2 regions of the Clostridium sp. CM037 genome follow, and region 2 is predicted to be linked to the other one. Evidence: a T-box and tRNA genes for the amino acid it is inferred to sense, from the RefSeq annotation. Region 2 holds a T-box; the other holds one or more tRNA genes.
What was found. The T-box of region 2 lies ahead of asnS (asparagine--tRNA ligase). A T-box ahead of a tRNA ligase gene usually reads a tRNA of that ligase, here a tRNA-Asn.

Region 1 (9,429 bases), 990 kb from region 2:
GTTTACTTGGTCCAAAGTTAGATAAAAATTCACTTGAAGGAAGTAGATATTCTAATCCTAAATCATAATGCTCAGGTGAATTAAGTGCTTCTGGATAATCCACAATTGCTAAAACCTTATATTTTTTTTTCTTATCATTTCCTAAATCAACATCAATGGTATCTCCAGGTTTATATATGCTACTACTTCCATTCCCAATCATTTTACATGGAGTTACATAAATACCATCTCCATTTGTCCAACGTGCATTATCCAATTTTCCACTTAGTACTTTAATAGACTCTGCCGGCCAAGTATCAAAACCCAAAGTGTTTACTACTGAAACTTTTTTTACCATGGCTTGAGACCTCATAATATCCATCTTTTTTTTATTGTCCATTGAATCAATCTGTCCTTTAAGACGAGTATAGGCATCACTACTGAAAGATTGGTGATTCTTAAAAAGATAAACATTTCCACTTTTTTCAAGTCCTGCTAATGATTTAACCTTATCAATAAAATTGTTACTTACGCCATTTGTATTAAAAGGAGTTACGCTATTAATGATAGATGTATCTGCAATTGAAAAATCAGATATACTAGTACTAGCTACAAACTTGTCAAAATCAAAAGAGTGGACAAAAGTATAAGTACTATTAAGAAGTACCAAACTGAGTGAAAAAGATAAAACAACTACGATAACTTTTTTTCTATTTCTTCTCAGATTTGATATTGCTATTGTGTAAGTTTCTACTCTATGGGTGTGTTTTCTTTTCTTTTTTAATGAAGCTTTTGAACTTATTTCTGTATAACGCACTGATTCAATTGGAGACACTTTTGATGCTAGTATAGCTGGTTTACAACAGCTTAAATATACAGTTAGCAAACTAAAAACACTTGCAGTGATAAATATTAGAGGGTTAGCGGTTGTAATAACATGCATATTTTCACCTAAAATATTAACAATATATGGAACTAAAATACGGCCGATAGGCCATCCTATCAATAGCCCTAGTGGAATGCCCATGCAAGATAAAATCAGAGCTTTCAAGCGAACAATTTTCCGTATTTGTTTTGAAGTTGTTCCTATTGTTTTCAATAATCCATAAGAACGAATGTCTTGAGCAACTGAAATATAAAAAATGTTATAAATCAACAAATATGCTGCCACGAATATAACCATTATTGCAAGAATAATAATTGCTATATTTTGAATATCAATTTGAGCAGTATCATATGCCCAATTAATACCTATTGGTACATTTAAATTATATTTCTTAGCAAGATTATTGATGTTTCCTTCAATATTCCAAACTGTGGGAAACATAATTGCGCTATCTATATATCCATTAGAACGATTTACAGTGCCATCAGAAGGAATATTTAAAAATGGTGCAATTTCATTAGCATATGGCTGTGAAAGCCATATTGTCTGCCTATAAGATACATCATCACCGCTCCATATACCAGATAATGTAAAAAGGTCGGTGGATGTTCCAAAATCCGTTTTTACACTTAATCTGATTTGTTGTCCTAATTTGTGAGAAACACCCAGTTTATCAAGAACAAGAGTGCTTGTAGCCATTTCTTTTTTTGAATTGGGCATTTTTCCTATTGTAGGAAAATTAAAAGTCCACTTTGCATATTTATTTTCACCCCATCTTACTTCCGTGGGCAACTTTTGAAATGGCGAACCTTCTGCATTCCCAATAATGGTAGAATATGAAATATCTCTAACCATACTGTCCTTTGAGATCTTTTTAAATTCCTCTGGTGTTAAATGCTTTAATCCAGCATGAGCTGATGTACCTACTTTACGCATATCACTATCTTGCATAGATGCTCGCAAACTCCCTGTGATAGTAAACATACTTGTAAATAGAAGTGTTGATAAAGCAATGGCTATAATTGCAATAGAGTTTTTACTGGATTTAAGAGTACTCCATGTTAGCTTTTTAATAGAATTTCCATTATTATTTTGAAACATATTTATACCCCCTTTATACCATTATTTTACCATCTTCAATACGTATGATTCTGTCAGCAAGCTGAGCAATTTCATTATTATGAGTAATCATTACAATTGTCTGATGGAATTTCTTACTGCTCATACTAAGAAGTCCCATAACATCAGCACTGGTCTTGCTATCTAAATTGCCGGTTGGTTCATCAGCTAATAAAATAGCAGGTTTTGTAACTAATGCCCTTGCAATGGCTACTCGCTGTTGTTGACCGCCTGAAAGATTATTGGGCATATTTTGAATTTTATCTTCCAGTGCTAACATTTTTATAATTTCATTCATAAAAGACTTGTCTACAGTTTCCCCATCTAATTCTACTGGTAGAACAATATTTTCATATACATTTAACATTGGCATAAGGTTGTAGTTCTGAAAAATAAATCCAATATTGCGACGCCGAAAAATTGCAAGTTGATCATCACTCATGTCTGCTAACTCCTTATCTTTAACCATAACACTACCAGATGTTGGATTATCTAGTCCTCCTATCATATGTAGTAATGTAGATTTACCACTACCAGATGTGCCTACAACAGCTACAAATTCACCATTTTCTACATTAAAGTTTATTCCATCTAATGCCTTTGTAATGTTTGGCTTTATACCATAATATTTTTTCAAATTAGTTGTTTTTAAAATGCTCATATAAAAACCTTCCTTCCAATTAATGAATTAATCACAGAATATCACTAAAAGGTTACAGAAATATACCAATAAATAATTATTAGTTATAAATTTGTAACCTTTTTAAGTTATTAAGCAAGCTATAAAATTTTAAATTTATCTATTGGGAAGAAATACTGAAAAGGTTGAACCTTGTCCATAATTAGATACTACTTTAATATATCCACCCTGCATGGTGATAATTTCACGGGCAAGATACAACCCAATACCAATGCCTGGAATATCATGTACTTCATCCTCACGGTAAAAACGTTTGAAAATTTCAGCTTGATGTTTTTCTGAAATACCTTTGCCGTTATCTGATATATCAATTTTCGTATACATTTCCCATACTGTAACAGTTACATGAATTTTGCCACCTTTAGGTGAATATTTTATGGCATTATCAAGGATGTTAAACAAGGCTTCCGTTGTCCATTTTCTATCATGTGAAACCATCAAATTCGTAGTGCAATCAACTACAATCTCGATGTTCTTATTTTCAGCCATAAACAAAGTGTTACCCATTACTGATGCAAGTGTTTCATAAAGATAACAGTTCTTTTTTTCTAAGGTTATAATTCCAGTTTCCAGTCTTGAAGTCTTGATCATTGCCTGCATAAGGAAGTCCAATTTATCAAGTTGACCATTCATTGCTTGCAAAAATTCAATTTGTGTTTTTTCTGGTAACTTACGTTCTAAAAAAGTTGAATTAATCATTTTCAAATTTGCAATAGGCGTTTTTACTTGATGGGAAATATCTGAAATTAATTCTTCTAAATCAGCTTTTTCATTGGCAACACTACAGTTACTTTCTTGCATAATTTCAAACAATCTTGATATTCTATAATTAATTCGTGACAACAAGGTATCTTCTTCTGAATTAAATTCAAAGTTATTATCACCGTTTGTGATATTCTTTAAATTTTGGGCAATACATGAAGTAAAAAGTATTAATTTTTTCCTTACTAAAAATATAAGCAGCCCAATCCATATGTATATACATGAAAGAAAAATAATTCCTCCAAAAATCAATATAATATTGCCTGTGATTAGATATGCCATGATAAGAAAAACTATTGATGTTATAAGTATCCCTATACTTACAAAAAGGCAAATATTTCGAACAGATAATTTTTTTGAAGTCATTTCCTATCACCACTTATCCACATGTATCCCATACTGTATACAGTTTTAATATATTTATGATCAGCTAATTCAATTTTATTTCGTATACGGCTAACAACCGTAGTTAAAGTATGTTCATCTACAAAGTTTCCTTCAGAATCCCATAACTTTTCTAAAAGAATTTGTCTTGTCAATACTATTTTGGGGTTTTCTGTGAATAATTTTAAAGTCCTATATTCAATTGGCGTAAATGCAATCATTTTTCCATTTAGATTGGCTGACAATTGAGAAAAGTTAATACATAAATCTCCATTATCATAACAATCAGTTTCAAGCGGCCTTTCAAGACGATTTAAAAGCACTTTAACTTTTTTTTGAAATACACTTAGTGGAAAAGGTTTAGTCACATAGTCATCTGCTCCTAAATCAAAACCTTTTATCATATCCTTTTCCATATCATTAGATGTTAAGAAAATCACAGAAGTCTTCTCATGTAATAGTTTAACTTTTTGACATAGGTCAAAACCATTCCCATCTGGCAAATTTACATCTAAAATTATAAGATGATATTCCTTTTGATTAACATAATTTATAGCTGCAAACATGTTTAGAGCAGAATCCACTTCATACCCTTCCTCATTTAAATTATAAGATAATGTTTTGTTTAATAAAGTATCATCCTCGACAACTAATATCTGTTTCATTATTTCACTCCTTAGAAGGTTTTCTTCTATTATAAAACAGAAACGTTACAAAATTTTTCAAATACAATTATATATAAATTTATTTTAGTAGTAGTTTTAGAATAGCGCAAGTACCTACTATACTTCAGTACCATCATAAACTTTAAATAAATTAAGAGTTATCAATATTAAAATCTATTATTGTATTCATATTTATATTAAGTTGTATATAATTTATAATATAATCCCTTTAACTGTATTAATTGTTGATGGGTTCCTTCTTCAATTATATGACCACCTTTTAAAACAGAAGTAATATCCGCATTTTTTACAGTAGACAATCTATGCGCAATTAAAATAATGGTTTTATCCTTAAATAATGATAAAATCTGTTGCATAATAGTATTTTCAGTTTCATTATCAAGCATAGATGTTGCTTCATCAAAAATTAATATTGGTGCATTTCTAAAAACAGCCCTAGCAATTGCCAACCGTTGTTTCTCGCCACCAGACAAACGGATTCCATTTTCTCCAATAACAGTATTCCAACCTTGTGGTAAATTATCAACAAATTGGTATATATCTGCTCGCTTTAATGCTAGTTCAACCTTTTGCTTTGATACATTACTTTTTCCCAAAACAATATTATTATATATAGGGGTAGTAACCCATAGCCATCAAGCTAAGGGAAGTCTATAAAAATAAAGCCCCCCATTTGTAAAAATGTTATCATTTAAAAGATAACAAAACACATCAATGGGGGTAATTTACAAATGATAGAAGAAAACTTAAAATTGGATAAAGATATGAAACATTTTGCAGCTGAAATTAAAAGATGCTTTTCAAAAGAGGAGATTGAAGAAATAGCTAGAGTAACAGGCTTTGTGAAAAGAAAAGGTAAAATTAAAGCATGGGAATTCGTTTGCTTATGCTGCTTTATGGATGCAGAGGTTGCGAATAATACACTTGTTACCTTATGTACAAAACTTAGTGCAAAAATAGGAATAGTTATTTCTAATCAAGCATTAGATCAACGTTTAAATGAAAGATGTGTGGAATTTTTAAAGAAAATTTTTGAAAACCTGTTGCGCCAAACAATAACAAATAATACTTGCATACCAAGTGTATGGGATGAACATTTCAAACGAATAAGAATACTTGATTCTACTGCTTTTCAAGTACCAGAAAGCTATAAAGATATTTATCCTGGATCTGGTGGCTGCTCTCAAGCTTCAGGTGTAAAAATACAACTAGAATATGAATTGAAATCTGGAAATCTTCTTAATATACAAGTAGGAGCTGGCTCAGGAAGCGACAATACTTTTGGGAGCAAAATAAGAGATACTATCAAATCTGGGGATCTTATTTTAAGAGATCTTGGGTATTTCAACTTTGAAGATTTTTTGGACATAGAAGATAGAGAAGCGTTTTACATATCAAGACTCAAACCTAATATAGCAGTATATATAGAAAATAAGGATATAGAGTACTATAAGAATGGTGCTCCTAAAAAATCAAGCCTTTTTAAAAGAATCTATATTTCTGACATAATGAAACAGATGGGCGAGGGGGACCGTTATGAAATTAAGGATGTCTATGTAGGCAAGGAAAAGACGCTAAAAACAAGGATTATTTTATATAAACTAACAAATGATCAATTGAAAAAAAGAACAGAAAAATCTGTGAAGAATGCTAAAAAAAAGGGTATAGAAAAAAGTAATAATACGATTGAATTATTAGGTATATCTATTTATATAACGAATATTAAGGAAGAAGTTTTAAGTTCAAAGCAGGTTCATGAGTTTTACAGTTTAAGATGGCAGATCGAAATAATATTTAAAACGTGGAAATCCATATTTAGTATACAGGTTGTAAAGTTAGTTAAAATAGAACGGTTTCAATGTCAGCTTTATGGAAAACTTATTTTGCTACTAATAAGCTCTGCTGTAATGTTTAAAATGAGGACTTTAGCTTTAGAAAATAAAGGCCTTGAAGCCAGTGAAATTAAAACTTGTGAAATAGTTCATGAATATATTGATAGTCTATATTTTGAGCTTATCAAATTCCCTAATAAAGTTCTCGATACCTTAAAATTAATATTTGAAAATGTAGTTAGGAATGGTCTGAAATCTCATAAAAAGGATAAGAAAACTGTTTTTGATATTCTTGGAGTTTGTTATAAATTAACATCATCGCAGGCTAAAGTTGCAGCATAAAACAACTTGATAAAATTGTAAAAGCCCCACTATATACGTGGCTTTTTTTGGTGTACCCTAAAATTGTTTGAATACTATTGTACACTTAAAATTTACCATTAAAATTTATCAAAATAAATTTCGATGGTAAAATATAGTATTTAATAATGACTTACTAATATTCAATATGGCTTAGCTTGATGGCTATGGGGTAGTAACCGCGAAACGCGGATTTTATACGTTAAGACATTTGTTACCAAAATGGTGATATATTTAAGGCAAATATTAAATATACCAGTGTTAATTTAATGTTTTTCTCAAAGATTTTATATTAGTTAATAAATATTTTTTATTACTATTTTAGTTAGTATTATCAATACTATAATTGTATTTTAACTAACTTATTTTGAGCAAAAAAATAAGAATTTTATCATTTAGTGATTAAACCCTAGATATATCAATGCTTTACACTGATGTTATATATATATCTGAGTTAGAACTATTACATATTAGTTCTAACTCAGAATATTAAAATAATAGCATCTAATTGTAAATAACTGGCTTAACGTTGTAAATTTACGCTTTGCGAGCCCTACCCCTTATTTAAGAGGAAATTCATCAAATATTTTATTTGCTTCAATAGGGTTCTAAATTTCCTTTTGAGATCGTTAATATCACATCTTGGAGTAAAATCAACAGCTGCACAGGAGATGATTTAACCCAGTTTTTTTACTAACAACTTATTTATCTCCACAAAAAAAACAGCCCGTATTGGACTGTTTTTTGGTGGAGATAAAGGGAATCGAACCCTTGACCCCCTGCGTGCAAGGCAGGTGCTCTCCCAGCTGAGCTATATCCCCACATATGGTGGACCTTCAGGGACTCGAACCCCGGACCGACCGGTTATGAGCCGGTAGCTCTAACCAGCTGAGCTAAAGATCCATATTTACCTGGCGACAACCTACTCTTCCACAAGGTCACCCCTGCAGTACCATCGGCGCATTGAAGCTTAACCTTCGTGTTCGGTATGGTAACGGGTGTTACCTTCATGCCATAATCACCAGATTTATTAATATCCGTCATATGTTATTATATTTTAAAAAAATGGCTCCGCGAAAAGGATTTGAACCTTCAACCTATCGGTTAACAGCCGAGTGCTCCACCGTTGAGCTATCGCGGAACATTACCTAGCGACGACCTACTCTTCCACAAGGTCACCCCTGCAGTACCATCGGCGCATTGAAGCTTAACCTTCGTGTTCGGTATGGGAACGGGTGTTACCTTCATGCCATAATCACTAGATTGAGAAAATAAATATTCTCTCAAAATTGCACAGTGAATTAGTCTTTTCGCTCACGATCAAAGCCTTGCTTCTTTCTTACGAAAGAAGTATATCGCATTACTTTTAATTATATATTTAGGTCAAGCCCTCGACTTATTAGTATTAGTCAGCTGAACATGTTACCATGCTTACACCTCTAACCTATCAACCTGGTGGTCTTCCAGGAGTCTTACTAACACCGCACTTACGTGCGAGTTATGGGAAATCTCATCTCAGGGTGGGCTTCACGCTTAGATGCTTTCAGCGTTTATCCCTTCCAAACATAGCTACCCAGCGATGCCACTGGCGTGACAACTGGTGCACCAGAGGTTTGTCCATCCCGGTCCTCTCGTACTAAGGACAGCTCCCTTCAAATTTCCTACGCCCGCGACGGATAGGGACCGAACTGTCTCACGACGTTCTGAACCCAGCTCGCGTGCCGCTTTAATGGGCGAACAGCCCAACCCTTGGGACCTACTTCAGCCCCAGGATGCGACGAGCCGACATCGAGGTGCCAAACCTCCCCGTCGATGTGGACTCTTGGGGGAGATCAGCCTGTTATCCCCGAGGTAGCTTTTATCCGTTGAGCGATGGCCCTCCCACGAGGTACCACCGGATCACTAAGCCCGACTTTCGTCCCTGCTCCACTTGTAAGTGTCGCAGTCAGGCTCCCTTCTGCCTTTGCACTCTTCGCGCGATTTCCAACCGCGCTGAGGGAACCTTTGGGCGCCTCCGTTACTTTTTTGGAGGCGACCGCCCCAGTCAAACTGCCCACCTAACAATGTCCTGTGACCAGATTCATGGCCTCCAGTTAGAACCTCAGTACTGTCAGGGTGGTATCCCAAGGATGACTCCACACAGGCTGACGCCCATGTTTCTCAGTCTCCCACCTATCCTGTACAGACAATACCGAAATTCAATGCTAAGCTACAGTAAAGCTCTACGGGGTCTTTCCGTCCAATCGCGGGTAGCAAGCATCTTCACTTGCACTACAATTTCGCCGGATGTGTTGTTGAGACAGTGCCCAAATCATTACGCCATTCGTGCGGGTCGGAACTTACCCGACAAGGAATTTCGCTACCTTAGGACCGTTATAGTTACGGCCGCCGTTTACTGGGGCTTAAGTTCATACCTTCGCTTGCGCTAAGTAATCCCCTTAACCTTCCAGCACCGGGCAGGCGTCAGCCCCTATACATCAGCTTTCGCTTTAGCAGAGACCTGTGTTTTTGCTAAACAGTTGCTTGGGCCTATTCTCTGCGACCTACTTACGTAGGCACCCCTTCTCCCGAAGTTACGGGGTCAATTTGCCGAGTTCCTTAACAACAATTCTTCCGATGGTCTTAGGATTCTCTCCTCACCTACCTGTGTCGGTTTGCGGTACGGGCACCAATATCCTCGATAGAGACTTTTCTTGGCAGCGTGGAATCAGATACTTCAGG
Region 2 (9,429 bases):
ATAATATTTCAAACTATATATTTAATACTTATCGTTTTATATCTATATAAGAATGTATCATAGAATACTATAAATTCGGTCTAATTAACTACACTATATTCCTTTTTAAAAATTTAATATATCACATATGCCATAGAATCATTATATGCTTACTTAAATTTTATTCATAGAAGTTTAAAAATAAAAATATCTGATTTAAAATATATTTATATTTGCATAGAATGTATGATATGAGTTTACTATCACAGAATTATGAAGGAGTGAAAATATATGAAAGAAATAGAAACAAAAATATACTATATATACCATAGTGGGTTTGCCATTAAAACTAAAAATCATTTTTTAATATTTGATTACTATAAAGAACCTGTAATAAATGATAAAGCCCATAAGCAGACAGCATTGTTATCAGCTGAAAATATTAAAGACATGAAAAATGTTTATGTGTTTTCATCACATAGTCACGAGGATCATTTTAATTCTTGTATTTTGGATTGGGAAAATTATAATAGTGATATACAATATATACTTAGTAGTGATATAAAAATAGATAAAAATAAATCGAATTATAGATTTATAAAGGAAGGTGAAGAAAAATTATTTAAAGACGTTTATGTAAAAGCTTATGGTTCAACTGATATTGGAATATCTTTTTTAGTAAAAGTTGATGGGGTAACTATTTTTCATGCTGGAGATCTTAATTGGTGGCACTGGAAAGAGGACAGTTCAGAGGAGCGATCTGAAGCAGAGGCTTCATTTAAAACTCACATAGAGAAATTAAAAGAAGAAAAATCTATCGACATAGCTTTTTTTCCTGTAGATCCAAGACTTCAAGAGTTTTATTATATAGGCGGAGAATATTTTGCAAAAGAAATTAGGCCTAAACTACTTATACCTATGCATTTCGGAGATGAAGTAGCTATTACTAAAGAATTTGCTAGTATAATGAGAAAAATTAACATAAAAGCAGTTGAAATAAATCATCCTAGGCAAGAGATAATATATAAAAAAAATTTTTAATATATATGGATAGAAATAGTTATTTATGTCTATAATTTAAATAACCAAATAAAAAAGCATCACATGCAGTATTTTTTAGTCCCCCTAAATTAATATTACATGTGATGCTTTTTATATTTAGGTGGATTTATGATGCAAAACTTATAAAATAATTAAAAACTATAATTTCTATTTACATAATTTTATAATTGTGATAACTTTATTATTATAAAGCAGTAAGTAGAAAGTAGGATAGATTAAATGAGAACAGAAACTAAAAATGAGAACGTTTTAAATTATATTTACATTATTATAGGGACTACAATACTCGCAGCAGGCATAAATATGTTTTTGGCAAAATTTAAATTGGTAACAGGTGGAGTAGCAGGTATTGCCATTGTTATTCAATATATTGCAGAAAAGCATTACGGAATAGGAGTGCCTCTATGGTTTACCAATATTGTGATAAATATACCATTGCTTATCATTGCTAGAAAACTTAAGGGGAAAAAATTTGTCGGTAAATCCATGTTTGCTGCGGCATATCTATCTTTCGCGTTGTTTTATACAAGCTTTATACCGATGCCACAGGTCGATATTTTGTTGGTTAGTATATTTGGTGGAGTATTTGTTGGTATAGGCTTAGGGTTTGTATTAAGAGCATCAGCTAGTACTGGAGGAACTGATTTAGCTGCAAACATCATAAAGGTTTATTTAAAAAATATGCCAATAGCTAAAATTATATTAGCTATTGATTCGATTATAATACTAACAGGTGCTTTTGTATTTGGTGTTCAAAAAGCTATGTATGCACTAATATCTACTTATATAGTTAGTAAGGTTATAGATGGTATACTTGAAGGAATAAATTATTCTAAAGCGGTATTTATTATTTCAAATAGTTCTAAGGAAATAGCGGAAATATTAATGAAGGATTTAAAGAGAGGTGTAACAGGAATAAATGCTACTGGAATGTATACAAATGGATCTAAACAGGTGCTATATATAGTAGTTGGCAAAAATGAAATAGTACCTCTTCAAAAAATGGTTAAATTAATTGATGCCAACGCATTTATTACTGTTGCAGATGTAAGAGAAGTATCGGGAGAAGGATTTACAAAATAAAATACAAGTATAATAGGCAACATTTTCAAAGTATATTTTGAAGTCTTCATGTAAAGACTAAATTTAGAAAGGAAGTGATTATACATGGATGATAGATTAAATAGTAAACCTATTATATTTGACCACCCAGAGAAACTTACGCAGGGTGTATCTTTAGAAAAAGATGATGTTGTAGCAAAAACTTTCATTAATGAAGAAGATGGATGTGTGAAATGTAACATTGTTCTTGAAAATAAGGCTACTGGAGAAACGGCAAAGAGAGATGAAGTTATTGGTGAGATAGTTGAAGATGAAAATGAAGATGAAGAATTTGATTAAATAGATATACTTGTTTAAAAGAATTATAATATATATAATTAAGAGAAAAACTTAAGGGATGCCTAAAATGATTGAAAAATTATTTTAGGCATCTATTTTTATTATAAAAATATTTGACATTTATTATTAAAAATATTATAATTTTAATTGAATATAAAAATAATTAAAACATATACTAATATTTACATATAAAGACTGTGAAGAGAAGAGTAGATATAAAGGGGTAGTAATAGCGAGTTGGTGATGGTGAAAGACCAATACGAAGTTTATATCGAAGAACATCTCAGAGTTTCTAACCGAAATCTTTAAGGTAGTAGGCTTAGACGGCTCCAATCCGTTAACTGTTGGGCAGTATCAATTGTATAACTCGTATCAACGAATATATAATTATGTACTGATTAGATTGGTCATATTATATGACAAAACTGGGTGGCATAGCGAAATTATAGCCTTTCGTCCCTTTATTATTAAGGGATGGAAGGCTTTTTTTATTATTAAGGTAAATATAAAATTATAAGGAGGGCAATTTTATGGAAAAATTGTTAGTAAAACAAATTTATAGAGAAAAAGAAAAATATGCAGATCAAGTAGTATCTATCTCTGGATGGATAAGAACTTTAAGATCTTCTAAAGCGTTCGGGTTTATAGAAGTTAATGATGGAAGCTTCTTCAAAAATATTCAGGTAGTTTTTGAGGAAGGCTTAGAAAATTTTGCTGAAATAGCTAAATTACCTATAAGTTCATCTTTGACTATAGAAGGGAAACTTGTTGTAACGCCAGAAGCTAAGCAACCATTTGAGATTAAAGCTACTAAAATAGTTTTAGAAGGGATGTCAAATACCGATTATCCATTGCAAAAGAAAAGACATTCTTTTGAGTATTTAAGAACTATTGCACACTTAAGGCCAAGAAGTAATGCTTTCTCAGCAGTGTTCAGGGTGCGTTCATTAACTGCTTTTGCTATACATGAGTTTTTTCAAAAGAGAGGATTTGTATATACCCATACACCAATAATAACTGGTAGTGATTGCGAAGGTGCGGGTGAAATGTTTAGAATATCTACCCTTGATTTTAGCAATGTTCCGCTAGGCGAAGATAAAAAAGTTGATTACGCGCAAGACTTTTTTGGTAAAGAAACTAGCTTAACTGTAAGTGGACAGTTAGCAGCAGAGGCTTTTGCTTTAGCGTTTAGAAATGTTTATACTTTTGGGCCAACATTTAGAGCAGAAAATTCTAATACAGGAAGACATGCAGCTGAGTTCTGGATGATAGAGCCTGAAATAGCATTTGCGGATTTAAAAGATGATATGAAACTCGCAGAAGACATGATGAAATATATAATAAAATATGTTATGGAAAACGCTCCAGAAGAGATGGAGTTTTTCAATAGTTTTGTAGATAAAGGTTTAATTGAAAGATTAAATGGTGTTGTAAACGCAGAGTTTGGCCAGATAACATATACTGAGGCTGTGGATATTCTACAAAAATCAGGAAATGAATTCCAGTACCCGGTAACTTGGGGCTGTGATCTTCAAACTGAGCATGAAAGATATTTAACAGAAGAAGTGTTTAAAAAACCATTATTTGTAACGGATTATCCAAAGGAAATAAAATCTTTTTATATGAGAATAAATGACGATAATAAGACAGTTGCAGCAATGGACTTACTTGTACCGGGAATAGGAGAAATTATCGGTGGAAGCCAAAGAGAAGAAAGACAAGATATTTTAGAGGCTAGGATGGAAGAATGTGGTCTTAATAAAGAAGATTACTGGTGGTATTTAGAGTTAAGAAAATACGGCGGAACTAAGCATGCTGGATTTGGACTAGGGTTTGAAAGAGCTATTATGTATATTACAGGTATGAGCAACATAAGAGACGTTATCCCATTCCCAAGAACAACTGGGTCTGCTGAATTTTAACGACATTTCAGAAGGAAAGTCTCCCATTTGTATAAGTGGAAGTATAAATCTCCTTCTAAAGTCGTCAATGCATCTTCTGCGAAGCTGTTGCGGCTACGCAGGAGATGATTTAATAGTAAATTACAATATTTAAAAGTAGCTCACTATGTGTAGAACAACGGGTTCGGTTTTGAGGTGCATATGTAGTAATTAGCACATCAAATAGCATGTATTTTAATAATAGAATAAGCAGAAGGTTTAACTAACATTCTGCTTATTTTTATTTTTCGCTATTTAGTAAAAATTATGTTCATAATGGTGTTTTTTTTATGAGATTTTTCCTACCAAATCAGTTAGCAATACTGTTTCCAATTCTGCTATGAATAGTTCTGAATGTATAATAATCAATTCACCATGCTTATATCCTTCAAATTGTTTTTCCCGCAGTTGTGGAATGTATTTCTTCAAATTTTTAATAGATTTAATTGCCCAGTTTTCTGTACTTCCACACCAACATATTACTTGCACATTTGTATCCTTAAATGCTTTAGGGATATGCTGAACATGGTCAGCATAATATGCATTATAAATAGTATTTTTAGTTAGTCCTGAAAAGACTGAAGAGTTTATCATTTCTTCACCATAATCCTTTGAAGTGCTTCCAGTCATTAAGAATAAAATAATCGAATTTAATTTTTTGGGATTTTGTAATACTTTTACTCCGACAGAGGCTACCATTTTAGAAACGGGCTTCACAAACCAACTCGGGAATGGTACAAAATCTGGTGCGTCAATAATTGCCTTTTCCATTTGTATTCTTTGATTTGATAAGACTTCAACCAAGATATTTGCTCCCATTGATAAACCGTATGAAGCATAGATTTTTCCATTATGATTTTTCATAATATAATCATCAATCTCACTTGCTGTCTGTGTAATGGAAGTGAAATCTTTATTTTCATCTGGATTATGTCCATTATAGGCAGGGATAATCAAATAAAATTGCTCTTTCAACTTCTCAATAACTTGTCCAAAATTCTGTTTCCATGTACATGCCATTCCATGAAACATTAATAACTTTGGATTTTCTATATTGCCAAACTCATATACCTTCATCTATTTATTCCTCCTTCTTAATATCATTTGTTGCGTCTTAAAATACAATTGTTTATCAAAACAATGAGTATCTTTTATAATGGTTGTTATCCTTCATTATTTTATTAGATACCTAATACCATATTTATCACAGTTGATATAATTATAGTTAAGAAAGTCAAGTTTTATTATACTGGTATAGGTAATCTTGATTTCAAATATGTTATATTTACTTTTAAGAATTTTGAATTTTATTTGAAATATTTTATATCGTTTAAATCAAATTTTTTATTTGTTATACCCAATTTTTGAGTAGGGGTTAAGAGTTGTTTATCTAATGTTTTGTAAGGCATACAAAAATTATAGTATGTCCTTAATATTGTAATAGCATATTGTGCATATTTGGGGTTAAAATTAGCATAAACGTAACTTTTACATTCTCCTCTTGCAGTAGTAAATGGTCTCTCCAATATTGATAATCTTCGATGGATTTGTTGCATAAAAGAGTTTACTGCATATTTATTTACATTTATTAGCAACCTTGCTAAATGATCTGTATCGTAGTCAGAAACATTAGTTGTACAATTTATAATTCTTGTACCTTCATCAATAGATGGTAGTGAGTGTTTAAGAAGTCTGTTTACCCACACTGGATAACTATGCCCTCCATGCTCAATAATATTATGGAATTTTAACTTCTCCATCAGTTTTAAAATGGCAACATTAGTATCCGATATTTTGGTAATCTCATTTGTTTTCTTCCATTCTTTTAACAACTCTCTCGCTTCCACATATTCATTATAGGCTTCTTTATTTGTTTTTCCTTTTTCAACTTTACAAAGGAAATGTAAAGCATTGCCTTCCTTAATTTCAGTAGCAAATACTCTAAATAATGGTGTTATTAAGGAATTATCTTCATCCGAAACAAATCTCCACTTATTAGCCTTTACCATATTCTTAATAAGCCAGTAGTGGGCAAATGCAGTATAAGAAGATATAACATGTAATTCATTGATATAACTATCTCTGATATTAAATTTCCTGTATTTTTCTATATATTCTTCATATGATTGTGTATCATTCTCTGTTGGTGGGTGAGGACAGTATGAAAATCTATATCTTGCATTTTTACAAGCAAAATTATATAGATGGTCCTCTTTTAGCAATTTTGTATCAGCAGTTATTTCCTCCTGTGTTATGTTACAATCATAAGCAATATCTGCTCTGGAAATATACTTTGAATTTGAGTCTCCACTCACTACAATATGTGTTGGAAAATTCAATTCTTCTACATCATCATACCTTTCCCCACCGTTACCACGCCTTCTAATATTATTTAGACTATACACCATGTTATCGGTATTTAACCATATTCTTTCAAATGTGTGAGTTTCAAATGCTTTTCTTTCATGGCTATCTAAAAATTCAAGGTATTTCTTATAAAGCCATTCTAATTTGTTATAATATGTACTTGGGCTAATTTGTAGTATCTCAAATATGTTTAAGTTATTTGGCTTTAACAACGCCCATGGATGATATTTAAGAGATGTTTCAGATATTGCAAAAAGCATGGAACGTTTTATCATGCTTATTGAGGATGAATACGTTGTCTTATATAATGCCATAAAGAGTAGGAATGGATTCAGTAGTTTATCACTTAAAATTAAAAATACTGGTAAAATGGCAGGTCTTCAGTTTGTTAACACTATGAAACGATGGCAAGATATAAAAAATGCAATAAACACTAGGTGTTATAGGGGTAATATGAGTTATCTTCAAAAAAAAATTGATTATTCAAGAGGTTGAGTGGTATTAATATTATTGTATAATGGATGTTTATTATATTTTGGCTTGTAGGAATAAGTATAAAAAAATACAAGCTACTGACAAAAATCAGTAGCTTGTATAGTGATCATAAGATCTATGTTCTAATTAAGCTTCAACTGGAGCGCCTGTAGGACAAACACCTGCACAAGCTCCACAATCGATACAAGTATCAGCATCGATAACAAATAGTGAATCTCCTTGGCTTATAGCGTTAACTGGGCATTCAGGTTCGCAAGCTCCACAGCTTACACATGCATCAGTAATTTTATATGACATAATAATCAACCTCCTTTTTAACTAATTTACTACATAATATCATAATTGAGCTAATAAATAAAGAGTTTTTTAGAAATAGAAGATGGTGGAACATATGTAATAATTAATGGGGGTATTAGTAATTCTATATGGCATAATTATTTTGCTTATTTTTATATGTTAAATTAAATAAATATTTATATTAATAATTTATAAATGCTTTTAAAATACAATATTAAATAAACTGCATTAAATAATAGTTACAGCTAAAAACTAAATTTAAAACAGTTCATTTAATACATATGGTAGTTAGTAACTTTTAGCTGTATCTATATTAATGATGAGCTCATCTATCTAGCTGTGAGTTAATAACTATTAATAATATTATGTGTAAGATTTAAAAAATTATTCAGAATAAAATTATAACTTAATTAAATTACTTACGGAGCAATTTAATTGCTCTATTAACAACATTTTCTGTTGTAAAGCCGAATATTTTGAATAAATCGTCGGCTTTACCTGAAGCTCCAAATCTATCAATAGAGATTACATCTCCGTCTATTCCAACATATTTATGCCAACCAAAGGAAGAAGCAGCTTCAACTGCCAAGCGGGATCTTAGGTCTGATGGTAATATAGATTCCCTGTACTCTTTTGATTGTGCATCAAACAAATCTAAGGATGGCATACTTACTACTCTAGCTTTGATACCACGGTCATTTAATATCTTAGCTCCTTCATAAATAAATTCTACTTCAGAACCAGAAGCCATTAAAATTATATCAGGGTTTCTACCTTTTTCTTCATAGGTTTTTAAGACATAGGCACCCTTTAAAGCCTCAATTGAGGTTTCTTCATACAAAGGTAGATTCTGCCTTGTTAGTATTAATGCAGTAGGAGTTGTTTTTGAAGTCATTGCAGCATAAAAGCCAACAGCTGTTTCTCTTGAATCAGCTGGTCTAAAGACATTAAAGTTTGGTAGAGATCGCAAAGCTGCAAGCTGTTCAATTGGTTCATGAGTTGGACCATCTTCACCAACTGCTATACTATCATGAGTTAAAACATAAATTACTGGAAGACTCATAAGGGAAGATAATCTCATTGCACCCTTCATATAATCACTAAATACAAAGAAAGTTGAAACAAAGGGTTTAAGACCTCCATGAACATATATTCCATTTGCAATAGCAGCCATTGCATGCTCTCTTACTCCAAAATGAAGGTTAGTGCCAGTTCTATCTTCCATAGAAAAATCACCTTTGCCCTCCATATAGGTTTTATTAGAAGGAGCAAGATCTGCTGAACCACCTATAAGGTTTGGTACATGTTTTGCTAATATATTTATTATTGCGCCAGAAGAGTTTCTTGTTGCTGCTGTGCCTTCAAACTTCCACATATCTTGGATCTTAAGTAAATCAACAGAAAGTTCCCCGCTTTGCCATGCTTCATATTCCTTAGCAAGTTCAGGATTTTTTTCACTATACTGCGCATAAAGTGTGTTCCAAGTTTCTTCTTTTTCCCTAAGATATGACTTTACATTTTCCATATGATTAGTTACTTCATCGGGAACTGTAAATGGATCGAGGTTCCAGCCTAGGCATTTTTTCATTTCAGTTATATTAGATTCTCCTAGTGGTTCCCCATGTGCTGAGGCAGTACCTTGTTTTTTAGCACAACCGAATCCAATAATAGTTTTAATTTTAATAAATGTAGGTTTATTTAACTCAAGTTTTGCAGTTTCAATGGCACTACTTATTGCGTCCATATCATTGCCATCTTCTACATATAAGACCTGCCATCCATAGGCATCAAATCGTTTACCTACATCTTCTCTAAAAGCGATATCGGTATTTCCTTCTATAGTTATACTATTTGAGTCATACATTAAAATAAGTTTTCCAAGGCCTAA

Region 1: it encodes a tRNA-Asn, which carries the amino acid that the T-box ahead of asnS (asparagine--tRNA ligase) is inferred to sense. The anticodon was not compared.

The regions. Positions count from the first base shown of each region.
Region 1 is NZ_CM143650.1:352,818-362,246, reverse strand. Features, by position in the region: gene ACWJKP_RS01900 (ABC transporter permease) at 1-1,966, opposite strand, end outside; gene ACWJKP_RS01895 (ABC transporter ATP-binding protein) at 1,980-2,645, opposite strand; gene ACWJKP_RS01890 (sensor histidine kinase) at 2,781-3,812, opposite strand; gene ACWJKP_RS01885 (response regulator transcription factor) at 3,809-4,495, opposite strand; gene ACWJKP_RS01880 (ATP-binding cassette domain-containing protein) at 4,693-5,112, opposite strand; gene ACWJKP_RS01875 (IS4 family transposase) at 5,248-6,690, shown strand; tRNA gene ACWJKP_RS01870 (tRNA-Ala) at 7,454-7,529, opposite strand; tRNA gene ACWJKP_RS01865 (tRNA-Ile) at 7,535-7,611, opposite strand; rRNA gene rrf (5S ribosomal RNA) at 7,618-7,734, opposite strand; tRNA gene ACWJKP_RS01855 (tRNA-Asn) at 7,775-7,849, opposite strand; rRNA gene rrf (5S ribosomal RNA) at 7,855-7,971, opposite strand; rRNA gene ACWJKP_RS01845 (23S ribosomal RNA) at 8,088-9,429, opposite strand, start outside.
Region 2 is NZ_CM143650.1:3,596,814-3,606,242, reverse strand. Features, by position in the region: gene ACWJKP_RS17230 (MBL fold metallo-hydrolase) at 271-1,020, shown strand; gene ACWJKP_RS17225 (YitT family protein) at 1,261-2,124, shown strand; gene ACWJKP_RS17220 (hypothetical protein) at 2,209-2,442, shown strand; T-box leader at 2,631-2,906, shown strand; gene asnS (asparagine--tRNA ligase) at 2,973-4,364, shown strand; gene ACWJKP_RS17210 (hypothetical protein) at 4,671-5,459, opposite strand; gene ACWJKP_RS17205 (hypothetical protein) at 5,690-7,009, opposite strand; gene ACWJKP_RS17200 (CbiQ family ECF transporter T component) at 7,023-7,244, shown strand; gene ACWJKP_RS17195 (DUF362 domain-containing protein) at 7,371-7,541, opposite strand; gene tkt (transketolase) at 7,957-9,429, opposite strand, start outside.